DNA from 3 places in the Ruegeria sp. BI11 genome. Region 3 is predicted to be linked to each of the others. Evidence: riboswitches for the same ligand, from Rfam matches in the RefSeq annotation. Region 3 holds a riboswitch; each other region holds the start of a gene.
What was found. Region 3 has a riboswitch for thiamine pyrophosphate ahead of thiC (phosphomethylpyrimidine synthase ThiC). Riboswitches for the same ligand answer to the same signal wherever they lie in the genome.
Positions count from the first base shown of each region.

Region 1: it holds a riboswitch for thiamine pyrophosphate, as region 3 does, so the genes downstream of both, thiB (thiamine ABC transporter substrate binding subunit) here and thiC (phosphomethylpyrimidine synthase ThiC) in region 3, are expected to answer to the same signal.
Region 2: it holds a riboswitch for thiamine pyrophosphate, as region 3 does, so the genes downstream of both, thiD (bifunctional hydroxymethylpyrimidine kinase/phosphomethylpyrimidine kinase) here and thiC (phosphomethylpyrimidine synthase ThiC) in region 3, are expected to answer to the same signal.

Region 1 covers NZ_JBQFSM010000021.1:9,574-12,779, forward strand. Annotated here, with positions in the region: gene ACR0DT_RS23955 (ABC transporter permease family protein) at 1-597, opposite strand, end outside; gene thiB (thiamine ABC transporter substrate binding subunit) at 573-1,553, opposite strand; TPP riboswitch at 1,586-1,690, opposite strand; gene ACR0DT_RS23965 (LysR family transcriptional regulator) at 1,864-2,736, opposite strand; gene ACR0DT_RS23970 (trimethylamine methyltransferase family protein) at 2,846-3,206, shown strand, end outside.
Region 2 covers NZ_JBQFSM010000004.1:83,984-87,189, forward strand. Annotated here, with positions in the region: gene dnaK (molecular chaperone DnaK) at 1-333, shown strand, start outside; gene dnaJ (molecular chaperone DnaJ) at 408-1,562, shown strand; TPP riboswitch at 1,691-1,797, shown strand; gene thiD (bifunctional hydroxymethylpyrimidine kinase/phosphomethylpyrimidine kinase) at 1,841-2,644, shown strand; gene ACR0DT_RS10925 (FAD-dependent oxidoreductase) at 2,641-3,206, shown strand, end outside.
Region 3 covers NZ_JBQFSM010000010.1:162,849-166,054, reverse strand. Annotated here, with positions in the region: gene thiC (phosphomethylpyrimidine synthase ThiC) at 1-1,780, opposite strand, end outside; TPP riboswitch at 1,889-2,008, opposite strand; gene ACR0DT_RS19275 (YcaO-like family protein) at 2,341-3,206, shown strand, end outside.

The sequences.
Region 1 (3,206 bases), on a different contig from region 3:
GCAAATCGCAAAGATCACGGCCAAAACGCCAGGCAGAATGCGCTTTAGCATGGGTAGTTCGATCAGACGGAACATGGCAAAGCCGTCGCACCCCAATTGCGCGGCTAGACGGAATCGTTCTGCGGGGATTTCCTGCCACGCTTGCAGGATCAGCCGCGTGGCCAAAGGCAAATTAAAGAACACATGGGCCAAAACCACCCCGTGCAGGCCGTAGATGCGCAAAGGCGGCAGGCCAAACAGCCCTAGAATGTCGGAAATCCATCCAGCACGGCCAAAAACCTGCAACAGCCCAAGGATCGCGACGATGACCGGCAGAATGAAGGGGGCACCCAACAGTGCGATCAGGGCCGACCTGCCACGAAATCGACGTCGGGCCAGCGCTCGCGCAACTGGGATGGCCAACCCGGCACTGAACAGCGCAGACAACACTGCCTGAATAAGTGTGAAACGTAATGCCGCCCAATCGGCCGGGCCGAAACCGCCCGCTGTATCAGCGCGCAGGGCCACCGCGGCCAGAGTGCCCAATATCAGCGCAGAAACCAGTGTCGCTGCGCCAACACCTGGCCAGGGGCTTACTGGCTGAGCGCGCCCAGCCATTCTGCAAGCGCCTGATCCCGCACGGCTGCGGCTTCATCCGGGGTGAACAGCAGGGACTTTTCCGGCGTGATCAGCGTGTCAAACCCCTCGGGCAGACCGGCGGCAGGAGTCACTGCCGGATACATCCAGTTGGTGGTTGGAATGATCTGCTGGAAAGTGTCCGAGACCATGAATTCCAGAAACTGATCTGCCAGTTCGGGCTGATCGGTTCCGGCCAGCTTTGCCGCAACCTCGACCTGCATATAGTGCCCTTCGTCAAAGGCCGCTGCCGCTTTGCTGGCGTCTTCCTCGGCGATCAGGTGGTAAGCGGGTGACGTGGTGTAGCTGAGCACCATGTCGGCCTCACCCTCAAGAAACAGACCATACGCCTCGGACCAGCCTTTTGTCACGGTCACGATATTATCGGCAAGTCCGGCCCAAATCTCTGGCGCTTCGTCACCATAGGCTGCCTTGACCCACAACAGCAGCCCCAGACCCGGAGTAGAAGAACGCGGGTCTTGAATTATGATCTTGGTTTCACCCTCGGCCAGTTCACGGAAATTGGCAGGTGCTGCCGCATCAGCGTTATGGACGAAAGCGAAATAACCCCAGTCATAAGGCGCAAACACGTCGTCTGCCCATTCAATTGGGAGAGTATAGTCAGCACTGACAGAGTTAGAGGCAAACAAGCCGGTTTCCTTGGCTGCCGTAATCAGGCCTGTATCCAATCCAAGGACTACATCGGCGTCTGTGTTTTCGCCCTCAAGCCGAAGACGCGACAGCAGCGCTGCACCATCCTCGACGCCCACAAGATTCAGATCGCAGTCACAAACTGCCTCGAACGCCTCTACCACCTTGGGACCCGGACCCCAATCCGAGACAAAGCTGTCATAGGTGTAAACGGTCAGCTGAGGTTTGTCGGCTGCTACAGCCGCTGTGGCGCTCAGAAGTCCCGCAGCAATCATCAGATGTTTCATGTCATCCTCCATTGCGGCGAGAGGGCAAGGATGGATGAAACCGTTACCTTTCCCTCCGCCGGTTCTAGCCGGTTCAGGTTCTACGGGTTCGCCAAAGGCATCTCAGCGCAGCAGGCCACGCACCCCGAGGTGAGGTCGTGACTAGGGTGGATCGGATCAAAAGACAACCGGATTTACGTGTTTTTGGCTTTTTCAATGGTCTGACTGCCTGACCTCAGCAATGTGGTGACCGTTCGGGTCTAAACTGATTTTGGTATCGGTTGGTTTCGAAACCCCGGGCCAAACGAGGCTTGGCTGGCCTAAACCTGGCTCAATCGCCAGTCTCAGTGATCAGCCATTCCTGGACCTGACGTACTTCGCGGCGCGTATTGCTAGGGTTTCGCACGTCAACAAAATAGGCATGAGTTGGCGAGATATTTTCATCGAAAAGGCGAACAACCCTGCCCTCAGCCAGGTCTTGATCGATCAGCGGCAGCCAGCCAATCGTGACGCCCTGACCTTGTGCTGCGCCACGCAACAAGACGTTGGCGTCCTCGAAAATTGGCCCCTGCAAAGGATTGTCGACCGGCACGCCCATTGTCGCAAACCAATCCAGCCATCCCCAATGGTTCTTTTGATGTAGCAGTGGCAGACGCAACAGATCCGCCGGGTGTTCAATGTGACCGTTGGCACAGACAAAGCTGCGGGATGCAATTGCAACAGGACTGAGCTCCAGCAGCTTAAGTGCATCACCCGTTCTTTCCGCCATGCGTGCCCAACGGATAACGATATCGACGTTTTTCGTATCGAACGTTCCGGGCTGGAACGAAGGTACTACTTCCAGTTCGATATCCGGATGCGTCGCCCAAAGGTCACTTACTCGCGGCATCAACCAGCGCGCCGTGAAAATCGGCCCGGCCGATATGCGAACGGCTTTGCGCGCACTGCGGTGCAACGTGCGCACGGCGTTATCCAGAACTCCGAACGCCTGGCTTGTGGCTTTGGCCAAGCGCCTGCCGTCTTCTGTCAAAGCAACGTCCCGACCTTCGCGGCGGAACAATTTGACGCCGAGCTGATCTTCTAACCCCCTTACATGGTGGCTGATGGCAGTCGGTGTAACGGACAAATCCTCAGCAGCGGCACGGAAGCTGCCATGCCGGGCGGCTGCATCAAAGGCGCGTAAGGCAGGAAGAGACGCTTTCACAATATACCTATTGATAAGTTAAACTCATTAATTGCTGAGAAACTTGCCTTTGTAAATTTATTCTACACCTGTTCATCATGTGTTTGCAGCAAATTGAGCTCATGAGTCGATGACCCAGGCAAACCGACGGCGCGGTCGTAAAGACCGTTTAAAACAGGTAACGGACACCGACGCCCCCGCACCCGTTTGGCCCGGTGTGGTCGGTGGGCGCTTAAAGCCGCTTACCCTGGATGAGGTGACTCTGATCGGAGAAACCGCGTTCTCGCTATTGGAGACGCTAGGATTGAGCCAGCCCATTCCGTCTATGGTTGAAAAGGTCACCACTGCGGGTGGCGCCATGACCCCGGACGGTCGGTTGCTGTTTCCGCGAATGCTGGTGCAATGGGCGATCGACGGGGCGCAGCGCGGATTTACCCTATGCGGTCAAAATCCCGACCATGACCTTAAGATCGAGGCGGCGCGGGTGCATA
Region 2 (3,206 bases), on a different contig from region 3:
GAACTGGTCGATGCCAAGAACCAAGCGGAAAGCCTCATCCACTCGACCGAGAAGTCGATGGAAGAGCATGCCGACAAGGTCGATCCGACCACCATCGAAGCCATCGAGCTGGCAATTGCTGCGCTGAAGGACGAGCTGGAGACCGAAAATGCCGACAAGATCAAGTCGGGCATCCAGAACGTCACCGAAGCGGCCATGAAGCTGGGCGAAGCCATCTATAAGGCGCAAGCCGAAGAAGGTGAGGATGAGCCTGCAGCGGCAGATGCTGCACCGGGTGAGGATGACATTGTCGACGCCGAGTTCGAAGATCTGGACGACGACAAGCGTAACTAACGGGTAACCGGGCCAATGCGGGCCGGTCCGGTTGCCGGGCCGGCCCGATTACGTTGAGGCAGAAGGAAACACTGATGTCAAAACGCGACTACTATGATGTGCTCGGCGTAGCTAAGGGCGCATCGGCGGATGAAATCAAAAAGGGTTTTCGTAAGAAAGCCAAAGAGTTGCATCCCGATCGCAACAAAGACAACCCGGATGCCGAGTCGCAGTTCAAAGAGGCCAACGAGGCTTATGATGTTCTGCGCGACGCTGACAAAAAAGCTGCTTACGACCGCTTTGGCCACGCGGCCTTTGAAAACGGTATGGGTGGCGGCGGTGGTCGTCCCGGCGGCGGCTTTGGTCAGGGTGACTTCTCCAGCGCGTTCTCGGATGTGTTCGACGATTTGTTCGGCGATTTCATGGGCGGTCAGCGTGGCGGTGCCGGTGGCGGACGTCGTGCGGCGCGCGGATCGGACCTTCGCTATAACCTTCGCGTAACGCTGGAAGAGGCGTTCGCAGGTCTGCAGAAAACCATCAGTGTTCCCGCCGCTGTGGCCTGTTCGGCCTGTGACGGTTCGGGCGCGGAAGGCGGAGTAGAGCCGACCACTTGTCCGACCTGCTCGGGCATGGGCAAGGTACGTGCGCAGCAGGGTTTCTTTACCGTTGAACGCTCGTGCCCGACTTGTTCGGGGCTGGGTCAGATCATCAAGAACCCCTGTAAAGCCTGCGGCGGTGCAGGCCGCGTAGAAAAAGAGCGGGCGCTGTCCGTCAACATTCCCGCCGGCGTGGAAACCGGTACGCGTATTCGCCTGGCAGGTGAGGGTGAGGCCGGCATGCGTGGTGGCCCTCCGGGTGATTTGTACATCTTTGTCGAAGTGTCGGATCACAAGCTGTTCGAACGCGACAGTGTGAACTTGTATTGCCGCGTTCCGGTCAGCATGGGCAAGGCCGCGCTGGGCGGATCGATCGAAGTGCCAACCATCGACGGTGGCCGCGGCCGCGTGCAGATTCCGGCAGGCAGCCAGTCAGGCCGCCAGATGCGCCTGCGCGGCAAGGGCATGCCCGCCCTGCGTGGCGGTGGCGTGGGTGACATGTTCATCGAGCTCGCCGTGGAAACACCGGTAAATCTGACCAGCCGCCAGAAAGAACTGCTGCGTGAGTTCGACGACCTGGGTGAAGATAACCATCCGGAATCAAAAAGCTTTTTCTCATCCGTCAAATCCTTTTGGGATGGAATGAAGGGTTAAGACCACGCTGCCAATTTTCGAATGAGCCGATCCCCTTGGGTCGGCTTTTTTCGTTTCATAGGTCCAGTTCGTTGATGAACTGCGCCAAAATTGGCCCTTGAATCCCCTCGCAACCCCTGAGATTGTCGCGCCAACCGTTGGGGTGCCCTGATCAAAGGGCTGAGAGGCGTGAACGCGCTAACCCATCGAACCTGATCCGGGCAATACCGGCGGAGGGAACGGTCTACACATACAGACGTTTTCCATGCTGCGTTGCCCTTAGAAGATGGAGCAACGATATGGCGCATATTGCCCTGACTATTGCGGGCTCGGACAGCGGGGGCGGGGCTGGGATTCAGGCGGATCTTAAGGCGATGTCCGCGCTGGGCGTGTATGGGGCCAGTGTAATCACAGCAGTGACGGCGCAGAACACGCGGGCTGTGACGGCGGTGCATGGGATACCGCTGAACGTGGTTGCCGCCCAGATCGATGCGGTGCTGACCGACCTAGATGTGGGCGCGATCAAGATCGGCATGCTAGCGACGCCTGATATTATCCAAACCGTGGCCGAAGCCATTGCTGCATTTGACGGCCCTGTGGTTTTGGATCCGGTGATGATCGCCAAATCCGGTGATGCTTTGCTGGCGCGGGACGCAGTTCAGACCCTGCGTGAGATTCTTTTGCCCCGAGCGACCATTTTGACCCCGAACTTGCCCGAGGCCGCGTGTTTGCTTGGAGCAACTGACGCCGAAACCCCCGATCAGATGATCGCCCAAGGGATGGCGTTGTGCGGGTTGGGCGCGCAGTCGGTGCTGATGAAAGGGGGGCATAGGCGCGGGGACGTTTGTCACGACCTTCTGATTAACCCTTCAGGCGCTTTGGCTGAATTCACGGCCCCCCGGTGCGACACGCGCAATACGCATGGCACCGGTTGCACCCTGTCGTCTTCGATCGCGGCAGGGTTGGCGCAGGGGCTTGGTCTGACCGACGCGGTTGCGCAGGCGCATGACTATCTGCAAGGGGCCATTATCCAAGCTGACACTCTGATGGTCGGGCAGGGGCACGGTCCGGTTCATCATTTTCATCGGGTCTGGCCCGCGTGACTGTTTGGTCGATCATAGGGGCTGGCGTGGCGGGATTGGCTGTCGCCAGTGAACTGGTGTCGCGCGGGGCAAATGTTCAGGTGTATGACCCCGGCGGTTCGCCGGGCCCGCATGGGTGTTCGTGGTGGGCGGGCGGCATGCTGGCCCCGTGGTGCGAGTTTGAAAACGCCGAGGAACCGGTTTTGCGTCTAGGTCAGGCCGCTTTGGAGTGGTGGGCCGCGCGCACGCAAGTTTCGCGGCGGGGCACTTTGGTCGTCGCCAATCCGCGCGATTTGCCCGATCTGCGCCGATTTGCCCGCCGTACCGACGGGTATGTTGAAGTCGATCGAGCCAAATTACTCCAATTAGAGCCTGATTTGACCAGTTTTGCCAAAGGTCTGCACTTTGCGGATGAGGCGCATCTGGACCCGCGACAGGCGCTGCGTGATTTGCACCGTCAGTTGCAGGAACAGGGTGTCACGTTCTACCGAAAACTGGCCCCGTCCCGGTTGGAGAATGCAATCGATTGCCGCGGACTGCACGCCCGCGAAGTGTTGCATGACCTGCGTGGTGTGAAGGGTGA
Region 3 (3,206 bases):
CGGGCATATAAAGGTCGCCGCCTTCGCGGAACTTGGCGGCCATCGCTTCCATGCCTTCTTTTTGCGCTTCAGTTCGAATGTCATGGCTAATCCGCATCGAGCAGAATTTCGGCCCGCACATCGAACAGAAATGCGCCACCTTATGTGCCTGCTTAGGCAAGGTTTGATCGTGGAATTCACGCGCCGTTTCAGGGTCTAGGGAAAGGTTGAACTGATCTTCCCAGCGGAATTCAAACCGGGCACGGGACAACGCATCATCGCGGCGTTGCGCGCCCGGCAAACCCTTGGCCAGATCGGCGGCATGAGCGGCAATCTTATAGGTGATAACCCCGGTTTTCACATCATCCCGGTCCGGCAGCCCCAGATGCTCTTTGGGTGTGACGTAGCACAGCATCGCACAGCCAAACCAGCCGATCATCGCCGCACCGATACCACTGGTGATGTGGTCGTATCCCGGCGCGATATCGGTGGTTAGGGGGCCAAGCGTATAAAACGGCGCTTCGTGGCAGCACTCCAATTGCTTGTCCATGTTTTCCTTGATCTTGTGCATGGCCACATGGCCCGGGCCTTCGATCATCACCTGACAATCCTTGGCCCACGCGATTTTGGTCAGCTCACCCAGCGTCTCCAACTCGGCGAATTGAGCTTCGTCATTTGCGTCGGCGATCGAGCCGGGGCGCAGCCCGTCACCCAAGCTGAACGACACGTCATAGGCCCGGCAGATGTCGCAAATCTCGTCGAAATGCTCATACAGGAAGCTTTCCTTGTGGTGATGCAGGCACCACTTTGCCATGATCGACCCGCCGCGCGAAACGATCCCGGTGACCCGTTTCACCGTCATCGGCACCATATGCAGGCGCACGCCCGCGTGGATGGTGAAATAGTCCACGCCCTGTTCGGCCTGTTCGATCAGGGTGTCACGGAACACCTCCCAAGTCAGGTCCTCGGCAATACCGTTTACCTTTTCCAAGGCTTGATACAGAGGCACTGTACCGATGGGAACCGGGCTGTTGCGGATGATCCATTCGCGAGTGTTGTGAATATTACGTCCCGTCGACAGATCCATCACAGTGTCCGCGCCCCAACGGATCGACCAGACCATCTTGTCCACTTCCTCTTCCATCGAAGAGGTCACGGCCGACGTGCCCATATTGGCATTGATCTTGACCAGGAAATTGCGCCCGATGATCATCGGCTCACTTTCTGGGTGGTTAATATTGGCGGGGATAATGGCGCGCCCGGCGGCGACCTCATCACGCACGAATTCCGGAGTCACATAATCGGGAATGCTTGCACCCCAATCATTGCCCTCGCGTTGTTCGGTGACGGCTTCGCGCAGCTGGTTTTCGCGAATGGAAATGAACTCCATTTCCGGAGTGACGATACCAGCGCGGGCATAAGCCAGTTGCGTTACGGCTTTGCCATCCTTTGCACGCAAAGGACGAGGACGTACCGGAAACTCGGGCGTCAATCGGTCGCCTTCAACAAAGCCGTTGTCCTCAGGTTTGATCTGACGACCATCATATTCTTCGACATCTGCCCGTGCTTCGATCCACTTGCGGCGCAGAGGTGCCAGACCCTGCCGAATGTCCGTCATCACCTGCGGGTCAGTATATGGCCCCGAGCTGTCATAGACGGGCAGGGGCGGTTCCCCGGCAGTGGGATGGACCGATATTTCACGCATCGGCACGCGCACGTCCGGGTGCAAAGTACCATCCACATAAATTTTGCGCGAAGCGGGCAGTTCACCCGTGGTGATCTTGGGATTGGGGATATTCATGTTGGTGCTCCTCAAGCAGTTCAACTCAAAAAGACACCAGATGAGTTTTGGCTTGGGGAAACGAGAAGGCGGAAAGCCCTCTGTTCGGAGTGCGCCCACCGGTTCCTTGGCCTGCGCGCCCTAGCTTCCTACGCCAGTATCAACTGGGTCAGGTTCAAAGGGTCGCATCGCCGGGCATTGCCCCGTCAGCCTCTCAGTCCCCTTGGTGGGACTCCCCTGCGTGCTGCAGGTTTAGCTTGAGGTTCGCACTTAAAACAAGCTCAGAATTTCATTTGTTTCAGAGTTTTTTATCAATCCTTGGGCGTTTCGATTGCTCAATTCAGCAACTAACATTTTGGATAAATTTAGGACATTGGATTTAAACCAGTTCTTCATCAAACCATAAAGACGATAAGGATTGTTATGTTAAATTAAAACCCCGGGCCGCGACGGATCCTCTTTAGGTCTGAGCACCACAGCGGTTGACCGATAGGGTTCGATCCATCATCCTGCGTCGTAACAGACTGACCCGGCGAAGTTATTTTTACGTTGCGGTCAAATTTTTCAGCAAGGCCCGTAACATGCCAGATGGATCGCAGAAGCAATATGTGCTGGATACGCATCGGCTGCGCGACCCTGAGCAGACCTTGCAAATTGTTAAGCCATTTCTGAAAGACATGGGCATCACCCGGATTGCAAACCTGACGGGTTTAGACCGGATCGGTTTGCCCACAGTGATGGTCGCCCGACCCAATTCCCGATCAGTTGCGGTGTCTCTGGGCAAAGGGCTGTCACTGCGAGCGGCCGAGGCCTCGGGCGTGATGGAGGCAATTGAATCGTGGCATGCTGAACGGGTTCAACTGCCACAGCGTTTGGCCAGGTATGCCGAACTTGCCAATGAAACGGCGGTGGTCGACGTAGCGGGCTTGCCGTGTGTGACCGGTGGGCGGTTTGATCCGCATGCTAATATTCTGTGGGTGCAGGGACATGATCTGGCTGTCGGTCAGGCATGTTGGGTCCCGCTTGAAATGGTCGATACTGACTATACAAGTGCGCCAGTCGGTGGTCACGCTGCCTTTCCGCGCACCACCAACGGGTTGGCGTCGGGCAACAACGTGATTGAGGCCAGCTGTCACGCCATCTGCGAGTTGATCGAAAGGGATGCCACGACGCTGTGGCACCACCGCGCAGGAGCGCCCCGCCTTGATCCGGATAGTGTTGAGGATCCACGCTGCCGACAAGCCATCGGGATGATTACCGCGGCCGGGTTAGAGATCGGGTTGTGGAACACAACGTCGGATATCGGTATTGCCAGTTTCCGTTGTGTGATTTGCGAAGACGGTGGGCAACCCGGCCATATTGGCATCGGGGATGGCTGCCATCCGGACCGGGCGATCGCCCTACTGCGAGCCCTGACCGAGGCGGCACAAACACGGCTGACCTATAT